3 regions of the Paenibacillus sp. WG02 genome follow, and region 2 is predicted to be linked to each of the others. Evidence: riboswitches for the same ligand, from Rfam matches in the RefSeq annotation. Region 2 holds a riboswitch; each other region holds the start of a gene.
What was found. A riboswitch is a leader RNA that binds a small molecule or an ion and turns the genes downstream of it on or off. The one in region 2 is predicted to bind cyclic di-GMP.

Region 1: another riboswitch for cyclic di-GMP. It lies ahead of ACBP55_RS16320 (putative motility protein); the one in region 2 lies ahead of ACBP55_RS02840 (hypothetical protein).
Region 3: another riboswitch for cyclic di-GMP. It lies ahead of ACBP55_RS24465 (diguanylate cyclase domain-containing protein); the one in region 2 lies ahead of ACBP55_RS02840 (hypothetical protein).

Annotation. Positions count from the first base shown of each region.
Region 1 is NZ_AP036016.1:3,685,519-3,691,644, forward strand. Features, by position in the region: gene carB (carbamoyl-phosphate synthase large subunit) at 1-2,960, shown strand, start outside; gene pyrF (orotidine-5'-phosphate decarboxylase) at 3,056-3,748, shown strand; gene pyrE (orotate phosphoribosyltransferase) at 3,786-4,427, shown strand; cyclic di-GMP riboswitch class I at 4,515-4,601, shown strand; gene ACBP55_RS16320 (putative motility protein) at 4,622-4,825, shown strand; gene ACBP55_RS16325 (LysR family transcriptional regulator) at 5,386-6,126, opposite strand, start outside.
Region 2 is NZ_AP036016.1:623,805-629,930, reverse strand. Features, by position in the region: gene ACBP55_RS02860 (PspA/IM30 family protein) at 404-1,090, opposite strand; gene ACBP55_RS02855 (PspC domain-containing protein) at 1,094-1,546, opposite strand; gene ACBP55_RS02850 (PspA/IM30 family protein) at 1,549-2,211, opposite strand; gene ACBP55_RS02845 (hypothetical protein) at 2,255-2,551, opposite strand; gene ACBP55_RS02840 (hypothetical protein) at 3,021-3,344, opposite strand; cyclic di-GMP riboswitch class I at 3,391-3,485, opposite strand; gene ACBP55_RS02835 (O-antigen ligase family protein) at 3,638-5,155, opposite strand; gene ACBP55_RS02830 (S-layer homology domain-containing protein) at 5,241-6,126, opposite strand, start outside.
Region 3 is NZ_AP036016.1:5,322,535-5,328,660, forward strand. Features, by position in the region: gene ACBP55_RS24445 (electron transfer flavoprotein subunit alpha/FixB family protein) at 1-1,088, opposite strand, end outside; gene ACBP55_RS24450 (electron transfer flavoprotein subunit beta/FixA family protein) at 1,153-1,989, opposite strand; gene ACBP55_RS24455 (GNAT family N-acetyltransferase) at 2,329-2,751, opposite strand; gene ACBP55_RS24460 (HAD family hydrolase) at 2,793-3,443, opposite strand; cyclic di-GMP riboswitch class I at 3,650-3,742, shown strand; gene ACBP55_RS24465 (diguanylate cyclase domain-containing protein) at 3,805-4,797, shown strand; partial or broken gene ACBP55_RS24470 (putative bifunctional diguanylate cyclase/phosphodiesterase) at 4,822-5,586, shown strand; gene ACBP55_RS24475 (MDR family MFS transporter) at 5,607-6,126, opposite strand, start outside.

The DNA of each region.
Region 1 (6,126 bases), 3.1 Mb from region 2:
ATGGTTTACTTCCAACACTCGGTGGTCAAACAGGTTTGAACATGGCTGTAGAACTAGCTCGTGCGGGTGTTCTGGAAAGCGAGAACGTGAAGCTACTGGGAACACAGCTTACAGCGATTGAGAAGGCAGAGGATCGAGACCTTTTCAGAGATTTGATGAGAGAATTAGAGCAGCCTGTACCAGATAGCGTTATCGTAACGACGGTTGCACAAGCGGTTGATTTTGCGAACGAAATCGGCTTTCCAATTATCGTTCGTCCTGCCTACACACTAGGTGGAACAGGCGGCGGTATCTGTAACACGATGGAAGAATTGACGGAAATCGTTGCTTCCGGAATTCGTTACAGTCCAATCGGTCAATGTCTCGTAGAGCGCAGTATTGCGGGCATGAAAGAAGTCGAGTACGAAGTAATGCGTGACGCGAATGATAACTGTATCGTGGTATGTAACATGGAGAACTTTGATCCCGTGGGTGTACATACCGGAGATAGTATCGTTGTAGCACCAAGCCAGACCTTGTCGGACCGTGAGTATCAAATGCTGCGTTCGGCATCACTGAAAATCATTCGCGCCTTGAACATTGAGGGCGGCTGTAACGTACAGTACGCGCTTGATCCGCATAGCTTCCAATACTACGTAATCGAAGTGAACCCGCGTGTAAGCCGCTCTTCAGCGCTTGCATCCAAAGCAACGGGCTATCCGATTGCAAAGATGGCTGCGAAAATCGCGATTGGCTACACGCTCGATGAGCTAGTCAATCCAGTAACAGGCCAAACCTATGCCTGCTTCGAGCCAGCACTGGATTACATCGTTTCCAAAATTCCGCGTTGGCCGTTCGATAAATTTACGGCAGCAAACCGTAAGCTGGGTACGCAAATGAAAGCGACTGGGGAAGTTATGGCGATTGGCCGTACATTCGAAGAGTCCATTCATAAAGCGGTTCGTTCCTTAGAAATTGGCGTACACCGTTTGTTCCTTAAAGAGACGGATCTTATTGATCAAGAAACACTCGAGTTACGCCTGCAAAAGCCCGACGATGAGCGTCTGTTCTTACTCGCAGAAGCGTATCGCAGAGGTTACACCGTGGAACAATTGCAGAATTTGACGAAGATTGACTGGTGGTTCTTGAACAAACTTGAAGGTCTGATCAAATTCGAAGCTGAGATTGCTGCTGCTGATTTGACGGCTGAGCTGCTGTTCGAAATCAAGCGTAAAGGCTTTACAGACCGTGCTGTGGCTGAGATACGCACACTTGCAGGCAGATCGACTTTCACCAAAGAAGCAGACGTGAGAACATTCCGTCTTCAACAAAATATCAAACCAGTTTACAAAATGGTAGATACTTGCGCAGCGGAATTCGAAGCTTCAACGCCATATTACTATTCAACTTATGAGCAAGAAGATGAAGTAACGGAAACAACGAAAGAGAAGGTTGTCGTGCTTGGTTCCGGTCCGATTCGTATCGGTCAAGGGATTGAGTTTGATTACTCCACGGTTCATGCAGTTTGGGCGATCCAAGCGGCAGGTTACGAAGCGGTTATTATCAACAATAACCCAGAAACGGTATCTACAGATTTCAATACATCCGACCGCTTGTACTTCGAGCCTCTCTTCTTTGAAGACGTGATGAATGTGATCGAACGCGAAAACCCAATCGGGGTAATCGTACAATTCGGTGGCCAAACCGCGATTAACTTGGCGGCGCCTTTACACAAAGCTGGCGTACGCATTCTAGGTTCCGATCTCGAAAGCATCGATACGGCGGAAGATCGTAAGAAATTCGAAGCTTTACTTAGCAAGCTCTCCATTGCTCAACCACCAGGCGGCACCGTTACATCGGTTGACCAAGCTGTGGGTACAGCAGCGAAATTCGGATATCCGGTTATCGTTCGTCCATCTTACGTCCTTGGTGGACGTGCCATGGAAATCGTCTACTCCGATGAAGAATTGCTAAGCTACATGGAATATGCTGTGAAAATCAACCCTGAGCATCCGGTTCTGATCGATCGCTACATGCTCGGTAAAGAAGTAGAGGTTGATGCCATCTGCGATAGAGAAACGGTTCTAATCCCTGGGATTATGGAACACGTTGAACGCGCAGGGGTTCACTCCGGTGACTCCATCGCGGTTTATCCGCCGCAATCGATCTCGGAAGAGATTAAACAACAAATTATCGACATTACGACGAAAATCGGCCTTGAGCTGAACGTAGTGGGTTTAGTCAACATCCAGTTCGTCATTCATAACGATCAAGTGTATGTGATCGAGGTTAACCCGCGTTCATCCAGAACCGTGCCTTTCTTGAGTAAAGTAACGAACATCCCGATGGCCAACGTGGCTACACGCGTCATTATGGGACAAAAGCTGGCGGATATGGGCTACCAAGGTGGATTATGGCCGGAAGACAAGTACGTATCGGTTAAAGTGCCAGTGTTCTCCTTCGCGAAACTGCGCCGTGTTGATACAACTCTCGGACCTGAGATGAAATCGACAGGCGAGGTTATGGGTCGCGATATCAATTTTGCCAAAGCACTCTATAAAGGCTTAATCGGAGCGGGGATGAAAATTCCTGCAGCAGGATCTGTCGTAGTAACCGTAGCTGACAAAGATAAAGAAGAAGCGATTGAAATCTTAAAAGGCTTCTATCGTCTTGGATATAAAATTATTGCAACAGGCGGAACAGCATTGGCCATTGAACAAGCTGGTCTTCCAGTAACGACCGTAAACAAGCTGAGCGAAGGTTCGCCAAACATTCTGGATCTCATCCGCAGCGGTGATGCACAGTTCGTTGTGAACACGCTGACGAAAGGTAAAGAGCCAGAGCGTGACGGCTTCCGCATTCGTCGTGAAGCGGTAGAGAACGGTGTGGTTTGTATGACATCACTCGATACAGTAAGAGCGCTTGTTAATATGCTTGAAGCAATCAACTTCTCCTCGCGTGCAATGCCAATTCATGTCTAAGACTATGCTTACGAAGTCAGTTTTGCTAAAGCAAAACTCTAAGGAGAGTGACGAACTTGAGTATACTAACTCGCACAGATGTTACAGGACGCATTATGGTCGCTTTGGATTATGCGAACGCAGAAGGTGCTGAAGGGCTGCTAAAGCAGCTCGAAGGCATCCCTTGCTACGTGAAGGTGGGCATGCAGCTGTTCTATGCTGCGGGTCCAAGCTTCGTCGCGAGCCTGAAGGATCGCGGCTACAAGGTGTTCCTTGATGTGAAGATGCATGACATTCCGAACACGGTCAAAGGCGGCGCGGAAAGCGTGACGCGCCTTGGGGTTGATGTGTTCAATGTCCATGCTGCCGGAGGCAAGCAGATGATGGAAGCCGCCTTGGAGGGGGTCGACAAGGGGCTAGCTGTTGGAGCTGCACGCCCGATCGTTATCGGCGTGACGCAATTGACCAGCACCAGCGTGCAGGTGCTGAATGATGAGATCGGCCTGACCGGTACGGTTGAGCAGGCCGTCATTCGCTATGCCCGCTTGGCGCATGCTGCGGGGCTTCAGGGTGTTGTCGCGTCACCGCTTGAGGTGACTGCGATTAAGGCGGCGTGCAGTGACGGTTTCGTCACCGTGACGCCAGGCATTCGCCCTGCGGGAGCCGACGTAGGCGACCAATCGCGCATCATGACGCCGGCTGAGGCGTTCGCGCAGGGGACGGACTACGTCGTGATTGGTCGACCGATCACAGGCGCAGCGGATCCAAGAGCAGCGATTGAAGCGATTATCGATTCAATCGTGGAATAAGCTTTTGTCTAACTACGGAAGGAACGGTGGTAGGAACATGAGTCAACTCGAAGCAATCGCGCAGCATATTGCAGCGTCGTTATTAGATATAGAAGCGGTAGCACTTCGACCGCAGCAGCCTTTTACATGGACATCTGGCCTCAAGTCGCCAATATATTGTGACAATCGTCTGACGATGTCACACCCAGCTATTCGCGAAGCGATCGCTGACGGCTTCGCAGCTTTGATCCAAGAGAAATTCCCTGATGCTGAGGTTGTTGCTGGTACGGCAACAGCGGGCATTCCTCATGCCGCTTGGGTAGCTCAGAAGCTAGGTCTCCCGATGATCTATATTCGCGATAAAGCCAAAGGGCATGGCAAAGAGAACCTGATTGAAGGCACTGTGAAACCAGGACAAAAGGTGATCGTGATTGAAGATCTTATCTCTACAGGCGGCAGTTCCTTGAAAGCAGCTATTGCTGTCAAAGAAGCTGGTGCTGTAGCGCTGGGCGTGTTGGCGATATTCTCCTATCAACTTGATAAAGCTACAGAAGCGTTCCAAACTGCGGATATGCCGCTGTACACACTTTCCAACTACGCTACACTGCTTGAAGTGGCTTTAGAGAAGGGTAAAATCAAACAAGAAGACATGGAATTGCTTCGTTCTTGGAGATCGAATCCTGCTGCATTTGGTGTGTAAGTTTGTATAACTTAAAATAATGCGAAGTTTGACGAATTGTGCAATATTATCCTATACTAGAAAAGTGCTGCTAGGTACTGCCTAACATCTGCGAAATGGCAAATGGCGCGAAAGCGACAGACGCAAAGCTATAGGGGCTACTCGGTTTACACCGTATGCTTGCCAGCTACCGAACGATGAGAGGAGGATTGCGCGTGAATATCAGCAACAGTATCATGACTGCGATTAGTGGCGGAGACGCTTTGAAGCAAGCCGTTGGCATTGAGCTTTTAAGCAAAGTAAGTGATATGCAAGCAGCTTCATCTAGTACATTAGTACAGGATTTTACGAAATCCCAACAGCTGGTTACCGCTTCAGCGACACCGCATTTGGGTGGCAATCTCGACATCCGCATATAAGTTCATACAGAAGAAGCTCTACCTTTACGTAAAGGAGAGCTTCTTTTTTTACTTATATTTTATATGTTTTGGGTTAGGGGGTAACAAAGCTTATTCCCTCCTGATGTTTGTAGAGCGGACGGGCCTAGATAGAGAAACTAGCATGTGAGAGACTGCATTCCGACTAGAAATTATCCCTTGCCCACCGAACTGTTGTACTTTGTGCAACAATCCGGCGGTTTCTTTGGACAATTTGGCTTTTTGTTGTACTGCGTACAACAATTTGGCGGGAATCGCTCAGAAATAGGCGTTTAAAGCTCAAATTGTTGCACGAAATACAACAATAGTAGGCTACTTCGGCGTAAGGAGGGTGTATTGTTGCACAAAATACAACTTGGACTATCGTGTACTTGGGGATTTTCAATTGGCGGGTTCCCAACATGTGGTGGATGCCCAACTGCCCTCACGAAAGCTGAATGACTCTAATATCGAATTTTGGAGTTATGAATAATAGTTATGAATCACAAAACTGCTGAAGAACTCTAAACGGCGGAATAATCCGTGTTTCTTATTCGCTCAGGTTATCCTTGGGTCAGTTGGTGAATGAATGTTTGCAAAGGCTGAGACATCCACTTTTTAGGGTGAAGCAGCAGCTGAAGGTCCAATTTTACGTCTGGATGTGAAAAAGGAAGATGAGCTAATTTCCCTTGTTCCAGTTCATCCTGTACGGCAATTTGGGGCAGCAGGGCGATGCCAAGCCCATTCATGACGCAGTGCTTAATGGTTTCTAAATTACCGAGCTCAAATCCAATCTGAAGAGGGATAGCATGATCTTTTAGCAACTTTTCAAACATGCCTCGATAAATGCAGCCCTCTTCTGTAACGATAAATTCGGTTTGCTGAAAATCGGTTAGTTGTATCTGTGTTCGTTTCGTTAGCGGATGCTCAAGAGGTGCCACCAAAACTAATGGTTCTTCCCTAACTTTTGTACAAGCAAGTGTGGTATCTGAAGGATAACGATCTAACAGGAGTCCAATGTCATAGTCCCCATCTCTGACTTTGGTTATGAGGGAAGCCTCACTGTCAGGGAAGAGCTGGATATTCAGTCCAGGGAATTGTTGCTTCAGCACATGTAAATAGGGTGGTAAATAATAAGCAGCGAGGGAGTTAATTGTCCCGATCGTCAGTGTTCCGCTGACTTCGCTTGTTATCATTTCTTTGGATTGATCATAGAGGTCAAGCATTTGCAAGACTAGCTTTAACAAGCTTTCACCCGGTGCTGTTAATCGAAACTGACGTCCGTATCTTTCGAAAAGGGGTAC
Region 2 (6,126 bases):
TTGTTGTACACCATACAACATCTATCGTTTGGCGAGAAAAAAACCACGAAATTGTTGTACGTTGTACAACTTTTCCTCCAACCCCCTTCTATTTTCACTTCCCCATTAAACTTGGAGCTTTGCAGCCTGTGAACCCAACCCGCAACCAGAAAAAGCAGTAAACAAAGGAAAGGAAAGTACAGTAAAGGAAAGAAAATCAAAGTACATAAAATCAAAGTAAAGTAAACAAAGAAAACAAAAGAAAAGTAAACAAAGAAAAGCATGGCACATAAAAACAAAATAAGAATAATAACCAATAGCTAAAAACCAGAAACTAAAAAAACTAATAAATCAAATCAGTCACCAAATTTGAAACACAAAAAAGCCCCTCACAAGGAGGGGCTTCTCGATCAAACACCGTTCATTACTCGGCTTCTTTACCGTTTAATTTCTCTTTCAGCAGATTCAACTGCTCATCGACCTTAGCTTGCTTTGCAACATCGACAGGTGTGTAGCTGCCTACTGAACCTGCTGGTACGTAAGGCTTGCGAGCGATTTCTGCTTCAACTTCCATTTGGATAATTTTCTCTTCCATACGTTGGAAGCCGCGGGATGCGTTGCCGCTTTCGATGACACCGTTGTAGGATACTTGTGCCATTTGTTTTTTGGCTTTAGCCAGTTGAGCGCGGGATACAAGCTCGTTGCGTTTGTTACGCAGTTTGTAGAACTCATCTTTCATTTCGTGCAGCTGCTGTGTTAGCTCATCCGCATGTGCTTTGGAAGCAGCATATAGATCTGTGTACTCAACAATTTTATCTTCGTGGTACAATTTTTCTTCAACGGCTTGGCGAGCGATAGCCTCTTGGCCATTTTTGATCGCTGCGGAAGCTTTAGCTTCGCGGTCAGCCACGAGACGAACAGACTCTTCAAGACGCTGCTTCAGCTTGCGCTCATTCGCGATTTGTCTAGCAACCGTAACTTCAGCTTGCGCGATTTCTTGCTCCATATCCCGCAAATATTGATTCAACATAACAATCGGATCCTCAATTTTATCCAATACCTCGTGAATTGATGCTTTTGTCATATCTTTCATTCTTGTAAATACTCCCATGGTTTACACGTCTCCTTTTTTAATATCAATTGGTTGTTCCAAGCGAGCGACTTTGGCTCTAAGTTCTTCTACTTCTCTTTGCAAAGCTTTCTTTTCAATATCTTTCATCATTTCATCGATATTGTTTGTTTTTCCAGCGTCGTACGGAGCATTATAGCCCGTATGTTGTGGCGCATGGTTAGGGTGCGGCTTATGAGTATTCCATGCCCCGCCATTATAGCCGTGACGGCCATATGAGCCAGCATAAGGATCAAATGGAGGCTGATCGTACCCAGGTTCCTTTGGAATAACAAGTGCAGCTACAAAGTAGATGAAAATGACCGTTCCTCCGGTGAAAATTGTGGTGATCACCACTAACAAACGCAATAGTGTTGCATCTACATTCATGGCCTCGGCGAGTCCGCCGCATAGACCAGTAACTTTCTTATCTCTTCGTGAGCGGTAAAGTTTGCTCATGATTACTTGGCTCCCTCCTGCTGCAGTCTGTTTCTCAGAGCTTCCATTTCAGCATCTACGGCCGGGTTGCCCCCGCTATAGTAGCTTTCGCGCCCCATTCGTCTTACATCGCGGAGCGTTCTGGCGTGCAGTTCCATATCGGAAACGCGCTCTTCCAAGCGACCGAACATCCGTGGTGTCGCATCCTGCGCCACACTGCTGCGAGCATGCAATCTTTGCTGCAACCTTGCGGACTCCATTCGCGCTAAGTAGTAGCTGCGTTTGTCTGCCACTTCTTTGTAATCGGCTTTGAGCTGCTGCAGCTCTTCATCCAAATCCAGGATGGACTGCTTCGCCTGATCGTACAACTCATGATACTGCTCGCTTTTCTCCTCGGCTTGCAGTTTCTCTTGAAGCACGATCCTTGCCATATGTTCTTCGCCGGCCTTCAGAGCCAGCAGCGCTTGATGCTCGCGCTTCTCTTTGGTTTCCAGCGCCGTCAGATATTGCTGCCGGAGTGAAGCTGCGTGGCTTACGCATTGTTGATACAGTCTCTCGGACTGTTGAAGCTGCTCACGCTGCGCCGCTAAGTACTGGTCAATCAAGCGGACCGGGTCTTCCGACCGCTCCAGATGTTCATTCAGTGTCGCTACGGTAATGTCTCTCATTCGCCTAAATAGGCTCATCTCTCATACCACCTTTTTCACTCTCTGTATTCGTTTCATTGCATTACACAGTTCTTCTTGTCAACATCGAAACTCCGTAACCTATCAACCCAATCGCCAGTAGAATGATGATCCAACCAGCTAATTTACCAATCAGGATGATTGCGCCAAGCCCTGCAATAATCCAACCGATTTTGCTGCCGTTCTGTATGCCTACATAACCAAGGCCAACCATTCCTATTGGAATCAAGTATCCCATCACCGAGCCAATAAATGGTCCCATGTGAACGCCTAGCTTATTTAACAGAATAAGTAGCCCGAATGCGATTAGCAGAGCGGCTAAGCCTGTATTTCTTTTCATCGTTTCGTCACCGCCTTTCGTTGTTCGCTTTGTTGTTTGCTGTGCTCTTGTTCATGTCTTTATTTTAGGTAAAAACGAAGCTTTCCAAAACGGACTAACGACGGTATTTGTTCCTAGACCTTAGTCGGGGCGCATCTAAGACCTGTGTCAGAGCGCGACAGTGTTTGTACGACAGACGTTACTTAGCAAGCTTGGTAACTCACTCATTTGTCATGGGAAAAGGAAGGTTTAACTTATATGAAACGACATATACCATGGTTAACTATACTGCCTATCTATCCAATGAATAGCTTTCTTGGTTTCAGGAAACATTGTGATTCAGAGGCTGGGCATTCTGAGCAGAAGTGAACTGAACCGGTATTTGAAGCGTAATGAGGTGGAATAAAAAAACTACCTAGCGAGATCGCAAGGTAGTTGATCATTTATATACAACATTCATCTAATGAAATTACGACACTATTCTGAGGATTTATTGTATCGAACCAAAATCCTTGGTGCGTTTGCTGCGGGTCGAATGTATCGTGCGGTCTAGTAATTGAGACAACTCTTTCATGAAGCAAAAAAAGTTTTGTCCGGAAAACCGTCTCCCTCTGCATAACATCTTGCAATAGCTGAAGCGGCTTTCATAAACATATGGTCTTTGGTAGTACCTGGGATCCTCTCTAAGCTGCCGAAATTCTTCATTAACTAGATCAAACTCAATTTCACCCAAACTTTCTTCTGTTGGACCAAACTTGTATATGACTTTTTCGGCATCGTCGAATACTTTAATTAGCATCAGATATGTTGCCATATTTCGATCCTCCTTTCTTTTTTGGCAATAAAAAAACAAGCCCCTAAAGAGTAACCCGGCTATCATCCCATGACATGTGACTCATGACTTAGACCCGTGGCTTTGCGTCTCCACCTTTCGATGGATTTGCCTTTGTTCATTATTGCTTGATATTAGGTGTGTTTTACTGAGCATTGTTAGTTGTAAAGTACTATCTATTTTCCATGGTATTCCATAAAATAATGAAATTCAACATATTTCTACAAAAAAGAGGCACTCTGTACACAAAGTGTGTGATTTCATACAAAAACGGCCTAGTTGACTAATTTACTCTTTGCTAATTCATCCAGAAGCGAACGATAAAGCTCCTCTTTAGGCATGATATCTGCTGCAGCTTGGATCTTCTCTTTTGCCAATATATAATAAGTCCGATCCCCCGTCTTATTCCCTAGTAGCACGTAGCTTTTAGCGGATTCATATTTCACGGAATGTGACCATGGGAGAGCACGTTCAGCTTTTTCCAAATAAGCTCGACCTTCGCTTAGCTGCCCAGATAATACTAGATTCGTCCCCACCCTTTTACAGGTGTAGCCCCATTCAAACCATCCCAATACCGCAACCAACATAATCAAAATACCAGATAAGATAACTTTTGATAATGGAGTCTCCATCTTCATACGCCATGTAAATCTATTATTTATCGGAATCTCTACAAAGCTTACTAGAAACAGTAGCAGCATAAACACCCACGGGAAGCTAAGATCAAAATCAAAGCCTGCATGCAGCAGGATAACCGTCACCATCACCAAAGCTGCCTTCACCCAATAAAAATTGGTCTCTCCGAGATTTTTTGCTTTGAAAAATCCCCATACTTTTAGGTAGAACCATCCTATCCACGCTAAAAAAGCCAGCAATCCAAGCAGCCCTATATCCATCGTAATTTGCAGAAAATGATTATGGACATATTTAACAAAGTACTCCTTGGATCGGTATAGCTGCTGTAGAACAACCCATCCTCCACCGCCACTCCCTGTCCATCCATAATCCCTAATGATTTGTAGGCTATCCTTCCAATATACAAGCCTTATTTGAAATTCAGATGTTTGGGGTTGAATGGACTGCACTCTGCTCCAGAAAAATAATGGATCCAGTTTGATAGTCGCGGCAATCACATAGCTCAAGAAATGAACAAATGCGGTCCCTATCCATGCGGCTCTCTTTCTGAATTCCGGAAATAAAATCAGACTCATACAGATAGATAAACCCCATAGAATCCAAACAGATCGAGAAAATGTGAGGAACAAGCCTGCTCCACTCATAGCTGCAAGCAATAAATACCGTTTTTTCTGCTTGCTTACGTAAAAGAAGAGTCCAGATAGAAGACCAATCAATAAAACAACAGCTAACGTATTCGCATACTCTATAGTAGATTCAAGACGTCCTTTTCGCTCTAAGTGCAGTAGAAGCCCCCACACGACGAGCCCAGCTGCAGCCCATGTCCATGACTTTAAATAGCCGATTCTTTGTTTTAGAGGTACTCTAGTTACTATCAAAGCCCAGGGAACCAGCAAACCAAACTTATTTGCTTCCAGGATGGCTTGCTCCTGATCAACGGCATAGAGAATAGACACCCCATACATGATTGCCATAAACAAAATAAGAAGATGGAATAATGAAAATTGAATTTCCTTGTCCCAAAATGCGAACACAGCAAACCCTGCTAGAAGAACAATAAATACAATAAGATAGCTCTGTTCGTAATAAAATCCCTGAAATAATGAGCCACTCCAGCATAGTAGCAATAAAAGCCCTGTCATCGTTTTTACTTTCATGTAACACCCCTGATTACCTAACTTATCCATCTACTATACAAGAAAACTGCCGATTAAGTCTCGGCAGTCGTCTTGGTCGATCTATTTAGTTGATGAAATCAACTACCTGTAATAGTCTCTTCAACATCACAACAGCCTGTGCACGAGTGGCCTCGCTTTGTGGCGCAAAGTCAGACTCTGTCAAGCCAGTAATTACTCCCACTTTAGTTACCTGAGCGGTAGAGTTTCGAGCCCAAGTACTTATTGCATCTTTATCGTGGAAGGAGGCTATTTGGCTCTCATTAGCAGCATCAACAGATTTACCTGTAAATTTTAATGCTTTAGCGATCATAACAGCCATTTGTTCCCTTGTGATCTTGGCATTAGGACGGAATGTTCCATCCTCATACCCCTCGATTAGTCCCGCTTTAACCGCAGCACCGACAGTGCCTTGGTACCAGCTTGCGGAATCAACATCCTTAAATTGCATACTGGACTTAACTTCATTTAATCCTAAAGCACGAGTAAGTAATGTCGCGAACTCGGCACGGCTTATCAATTGTTCCGGGGAGAATGCATCAGCTGCAGTTCCTTCAACCAATTGCTTCGTTGCGAGAAACTCTACATCCTCTTTTGCCCAATATCCGCTTAAATCTTTGAAGGTTTGTTGCCCTTGAACCACGGTATAGAGGCTATTTGAATTTCGCTTTATCGTAACTTCTGTCTTACCGTTAATCGTTGTAAATATGGCCGGTACAAACATTAATTTACCGGTTGTTTCATCAAAGGTAACTGCTGTAGAACGATTTGCATTTAAAACTTGATGAACTGTTATGGTTCTAGTCACATATATGCTGCCAAAGTTGTTTATCTCTTGCTTCTTACCATTCGCCTCAGCAGTAATACTGAAGTCGACTAGGTCCGTTAACAAATTAACGTTCAGGCTTTTAGCTTTATTGTCTATTTGTTTAGCTTTACTCCCTGTAACTTTC
Region 3 (6,126 bases), 3.8 Mb from region 2:
TCGGACGGCAAGGAGCTTTCTGTACTTGCTAGTTGAATGCCAAATAAAGTTCGACGCTTCCTTATCTCATTCGTAATGGCAGGAACAATTTTGAACATATCGCCTACGATGCCGTAATGAGCGAATTGAAAGATTGGCGCCTTTTCGTCTTTGTTTATCGCCACAACGACATCCGCATGACTCATGCCTACGGTATGCTGAACTGCACCGGAAATGCCGATGGCGAAGTATAGCTTCGGCCTGACCGTGGCACCAGTTTGACCAACCTGGTGCTCATGCCCGATCCAGCCCGCGTCGACCGCGGCACGCGACGCGCCAACGACGCCGCCGAGCGCATCCGCTAGCTCGCCGAGCATCCCGAAAGCATCGGGCCCGCCCAGCCCACGGCCCCCTGCCACGATAATCTCGGCATCCTCGAGATTGAGCTTGCCTGTTTCGCGCAGGAAGTCGAGCACCTGCGCGGCGATTTCTTCCTCTCGCATCGCCGCGGAGATAGCGATGATTTCACCTTGGCGCGACGTGTCCTTCGTCAGCGCCTGAAACACCCCGGCGCGCGCCGTCGCCATCTGCGGCCGGTACTGCTTACAGAGGATGGTGGCCATCATCTTCTCGGAAAAGGCCGGCTGGCCAGCAGCAGCCTGGACGGCGGCGGCTCCACGTCGAGCTGCGTCGTGTCGGCCGTCAGCCCCGTCGGCAGGTGCGTCGCTATCGCGCCTGCCAAGTCGCGGCCCGTCGCTGTCGCGCCGAACAGCACGATCTCGGGCTTCGCTTCCTCGATCAGCTTCAAGCAGACTCGGCTGTATGGCCGAGTCCGGGTAGGTGCGAAGCTCGGGGGCTTCGCATAGGAACACCCTGTCCGCGCCGTAATGCACGGCTTCATCGGCGAGGTGGGCCACATCTTCGCCGATGACGAGCGCCATGAGCGGCGCGTCTAGCTTCGCTGCCAGCTTCTTGCCTTCGCCTAGCAGCTGCCAGGAAACCTTCTTCGCAGCTCCATCTCGCTGCTCCACAACGATCAATACTCCCCGATAAGCCGACCAATCGGGCATCGATACTTCAGGCTGGTCCGGTGATTGTTCATTTGACATCGTGACTTCCTCCATTCCCATAACGGTGATTCTGAGTTTTTCGGGTCGTACACATGCTTTACTTTCACGAAGACCAGTCTAACAAAGTCTGCATCTCTTTCGTCATGAGCTGATCAGCTAGCTGAGCAGCGGCTGCTTCCGGCGAATCAAACGCGATCATATGCGTTTTAACCGCTTTTACCTCCGGCACCCATGTTTTGGCTACGATCGTTGGTGAGCCTTTTAGCCCGATTTTCGCTTTTTCAAGATCCGGAAAATCAGCCGTCGTCCAAACAGTCGGCTTATAACGCGCAGCCCGAATCATACCAGGCAGCGATGCTCGTCTCACCTTGTTCAGTTCCTTCAGTGCCGTTATCAGCACCGGCATGCTTGTCTCAACGACTTCAATGCCATCTTCCAAGAGCCGATGCACACGAACTTTTCGCCGCTTTTCATCCACACTGACGACTTTGTTGACATAAGTAAGCTGTTCCAAATCCAATCGGCATGCGACGCCAGGCCCAACTTGCCCCGTGTCGCCGTCCAGCGTTTGTTTGCCGCAAAAAACAATATCCACCGGTCCCCACGTTTCAGCAATTTTGCGGATGGTTCGGGCAACAACGTACGATGTCGCCAGCGTGTCCGCTCCCGCGAAGCCGCGATCCGTCACCAACACAGCATCATCTGCCCCGAGGGAGATGCATTCCTTTAAACCTTTCTCCGCAGGCGGAGGTCCCATTGTTACTACTGTAATCCTTGCACCTTGTTCATCCTTAATACGGAGCGCCTCTTCCAGCCCGTGCATATCATAGAAGTTCACGATACTTGGGACACCTTGGCGAATTAACGTATTATTTTTGGGGTCAATGCGAATTTCTCTAGAGTCAGGTACCTGCTTGATACAAACGACAATATGCAGCATCTCTGCACCCTCCTATTTCTTAGAAAACTTACTTGCACATTCGACAGCAAACGGATCGGAGCTTGTCAGCATTGTGAATTTTGTCACTTAAAATGACGAAACGAAATCGCTTTCACTCTTTTTTTTAAGTTAATAATCTAAAACAATATATGCGAAAAGCCTGCTAACATGACACTTAATTTAGTCCAACGCTTAAAAGTAATCTTATCGATGTAACCTAGCAATTGAGTTGGAGGTGGCGTTTAGCCACGAACGCACATGCTGGACGCAACACAAAAAGGACCTGAGTCGACGGTCGACGACTCTGGTCCTTTTTAAAAGAGATACATCTATACAAACCTACTCCTCTTCCGCTTCTTCCACCTCATACGTACATAGGAAACGTTCTACACCGGGATACTTCTCCCCGAGGCTGCGGATGACGAACCCAATATTTCGATAAAATTGGACCGACTCTTCATCCGTTTCTGCCACGATTCGAACCGGATGCATATCTTCAATAATTTCAAGGATGATCCCTCGGCCAAAGCCTACCCCTCTGCTCTCCGGTTCAACGGCCAGATGAGTGATCGTCATCTCCTGATTATCATTCAGTTCAAAGCCGATAATGCCCACCATGATACCTTCGGATTCATACCCAAACAGCCAAAGATTTGCATCATTTTCATAACTCTCAAGAACCGGTTGAAGCGCCTCCGGATCAGGGAAAACACTGTAACTAAGCAGTTCTTGTATGTCATTTTCGTTGAGTCGGGATTTCACATTTACTAACATCTTTATTCACTACTTTCATTAATCGTTATCTACACATAATCTAACAACTTAAGCAAGCTGTCAATATTCGCTATAGGTGTAATCCCCTTCTCCTTCATCAAGTGATCGTTGGTCCCATAACTAATAAAGGGGATTCCAGCATCTATGGATGCTCTGCCATCTATCCACGAATCTCCGACCGATATCCATTCTCGCTCATGAATTTGAGGAAAATGCTGCTTGGCGGCTAAGTATCCGGATGGAGAGGGTTTCATCGCTGCCATTTGCTCTCTTCCGATAATCAAATCAAAGTATGGATGAATTCCGGTCTCTTCCAGCGCATGAACCGCGGACTTGTACGAATTGTTTGTCACAATAATCAGGACATAGTGCGACTTTAAAATCATTAGAAGCTCGGAAACATGGGATTCCAGACCTGCGCCCTCCATACCTATTAGTTCATGATGAACGACCATTTTCATCACTTCTGTATAGGTCTCTTCAGGCATCCCCTTCGCTTTCACATACGCAATCATGGTTGACGTGGTATGCTCTTGAATCGGAAAATCAACCGGTAATAGATCATTCTCGGTAAGGAAGTCTGCCACTTGCTTTTTCATCATTTGGAAATTAATTCTCGACCTCAGCAGCGTATTATCCATATCAAAAATAATGCCTCGAACTTGGCTTGATTTATTCATTAAGCCTCACCTATCCATCTCTAGAACTACAAAATATTTAAGAAATTAGCATTATAAATTATTCTTAGTTGAATTCGACATTTTTCGCTATTTATATGCAAATACCGCTATAGACACGTCATTTTCAACTAATTATAATGAGGCGTATTAACTGGTATTTAAGCTTTTCGCAACATTTACCAGTGCCTTTTGAACTACATATATGGAATCGTTAAAAGCAAACCATTGGAAACAATGCGACGCAAAGCCATGACCTAAGGCATCCCTAACTTGGATGCTATGGACGACAGGTTACCGAGTCAAGGAGTTCATCCTTTCATTCGGGATGGACTTTTTTATTTATACGAAATGAGGTTGATTCATGCATCTTACGCTGATAGATAATTATTTGATTTACCTCATGCTGCTAGTGCTCATTATTTCAATCATTGCTCTTTACATATCCTTTAGTAACAAAACAGCACTCAACGCTTCCATACTAGAGTCTGCTATCGATTGTATCATGATGTTTAATACAAGTGGAAAGATCATTGCATTCAATCCGGCGGCTGAAGCGATTTTTGGTTACGAACGCAAAGAAGCTTTAGGGCTTACGTTAATCGATTTTCTTTTTGAAAAAGATGGCCAGGAGACAACCTTCTTAAATCTGCTATTCACAGCCAAAGACGAAACGATTATCGGTAAGCGAATCGAATTGAAAGCCTATCGTTCGGATGGCAGCGTATTTCCCGCAGAAATAACGATGACGAGCTCTTCGTATAAAGGAATGTATGTCTATACAGCTTATATCCGCGATTTAACAGAGAAAAAGAAGTCCGAGGAAATCGTACATCAACTAGCCTACTTTGATCTGCTGACAGGGTTGCCGAATCGCAACCAGTTCAATCAGCTTTTCCATGATGCGTTAAACAACGCCAAACAACATAATCAGAGCTTAGCTCTGCTTTTCCTTGATGTAAATCGGTTTAAGCTCATCAACGATACGTTAGGCCATCACTTAGGAGATCTTGTTTTGAAGAAGTTCTCCGCATTGCTTTCGGAAAGTTTGTTAGCTCAAAGCATTGTCTCTAGACTAAGCGGCGATGAATTTGTGATTTTGTACCCGCTAGGCAATCAGAAGTCAGCTGCTGTGCAAGCCGAAAGAATCATTCAACAATTGGAAGCTCCTTTCCAAATCGACGGGCGCAATGTTTTTGTTTCCACCAGTATTGGTATCTCTTTGTATCCGATCGATGGAGAAGATCCCGAGGTTCTACTGAAAAATGCCGATCAAGCCATGTATATGGCCAAAGAACGCGGAGGAAACCATTATTATTTTTATAAACAGGAAATGAGTGTCCTTTATTCGAGGTGAAATGCATGCGAACAATCCCTCCGAACAGCCATAGAACATAATGAGCTCATCTTGATGTACCAACCCAAATTCAATATTCCTTCCGGCAAAATAATCGGTGTCGAAGCTTTACTGCGTTGGGATAGCCATAAGTTAGGCAGTGTCTCGCCGAAGGAATTTATTCCGATTGCAGAAGAATCCGGACAAATTATTGCCATCGGAAAATGGGTTTTACAAACTGCCTGCCTACAAATGAAAAAATGGCAATCTGCGGGTATGGAGCCTGTTCCAATTGCAGTCAATCTATCCGCTGTCCAGTTTCATCAAGAAGATTTGGTGACCATGATACTCGATATTCTGCATCAAAACGAGCTGGAAGCACAGTATTTAGAACTCGAAATTACCGAAAGTGTATCGATGAATAACGGCCGTAACATCATGGAAAAGCTTTATGCTTTACGGCGCAAGGGAGTTAAAATCGCTGTCGATGATTTCGGAACTGATTACTCATCCTTAAGCTTTTTACAGAATTCTCCTATCAATACTTTGAAAATTGATAAATCGATCGTTCAAGATATTTCCACCAGTATATCTGCATCTTCTATCATTGAAGCTATAATGGCCATGTCACATAGTTTAAACAAGAATGTCATTGCAGTAGGTGTGGAAACTCAAGAACAGCTCACTTTTCTAGAGAAAATTGGTTGTCAACATATACAAGGATATTTATTCTCTGTTCCGCTTACTGACCAGCTATTTGAAACGAGCTATGTTATCCATGATGCAAATGCTAGTCCAAATGCTTTATGAGAAAAGCCAGAATTCGGAGGTTACTCCGTCTTCTGGCTTTTCAGATTGGACGCTGAACGAATAGCAAACGGCATGGCCAATGAAAGTAAGCTTGCCAAAAGTCCAAACACGAACATGTCGTGAATCCCTGTATAAAAGACGCTGGATTTAGTAAGGATTGCCCCCATAATCGTTACGCTGACCGCTGTCCCGATATTCCGTGCAAAGAGCTGCAGCGAGGTGGAAATGCCCTTCTGATGCGCTTCTACCAGCTGCTGTGAACCGATTGTTGTTATTGTGAAGATTAATCCATAAGCAAGACCAAGCATCATTAGTGCGCTAAACGTGTACCAGAAAGAAGAACCCTTGTGTATAAAATAAAACAAAGCCGCTGTAATGACGAGTATCACATTTCCTATGATTAAAAGACGTTTATATCCATAGCGAACCACCCATTTTCCGCATGGTACAGCAACGGCCATCCACCCAATCGATGTACTCAAAAGCGCAATTCCGCTGACAAACAACGAGTAGCCTTGATTTTGCAAGAAGAGAGGAACG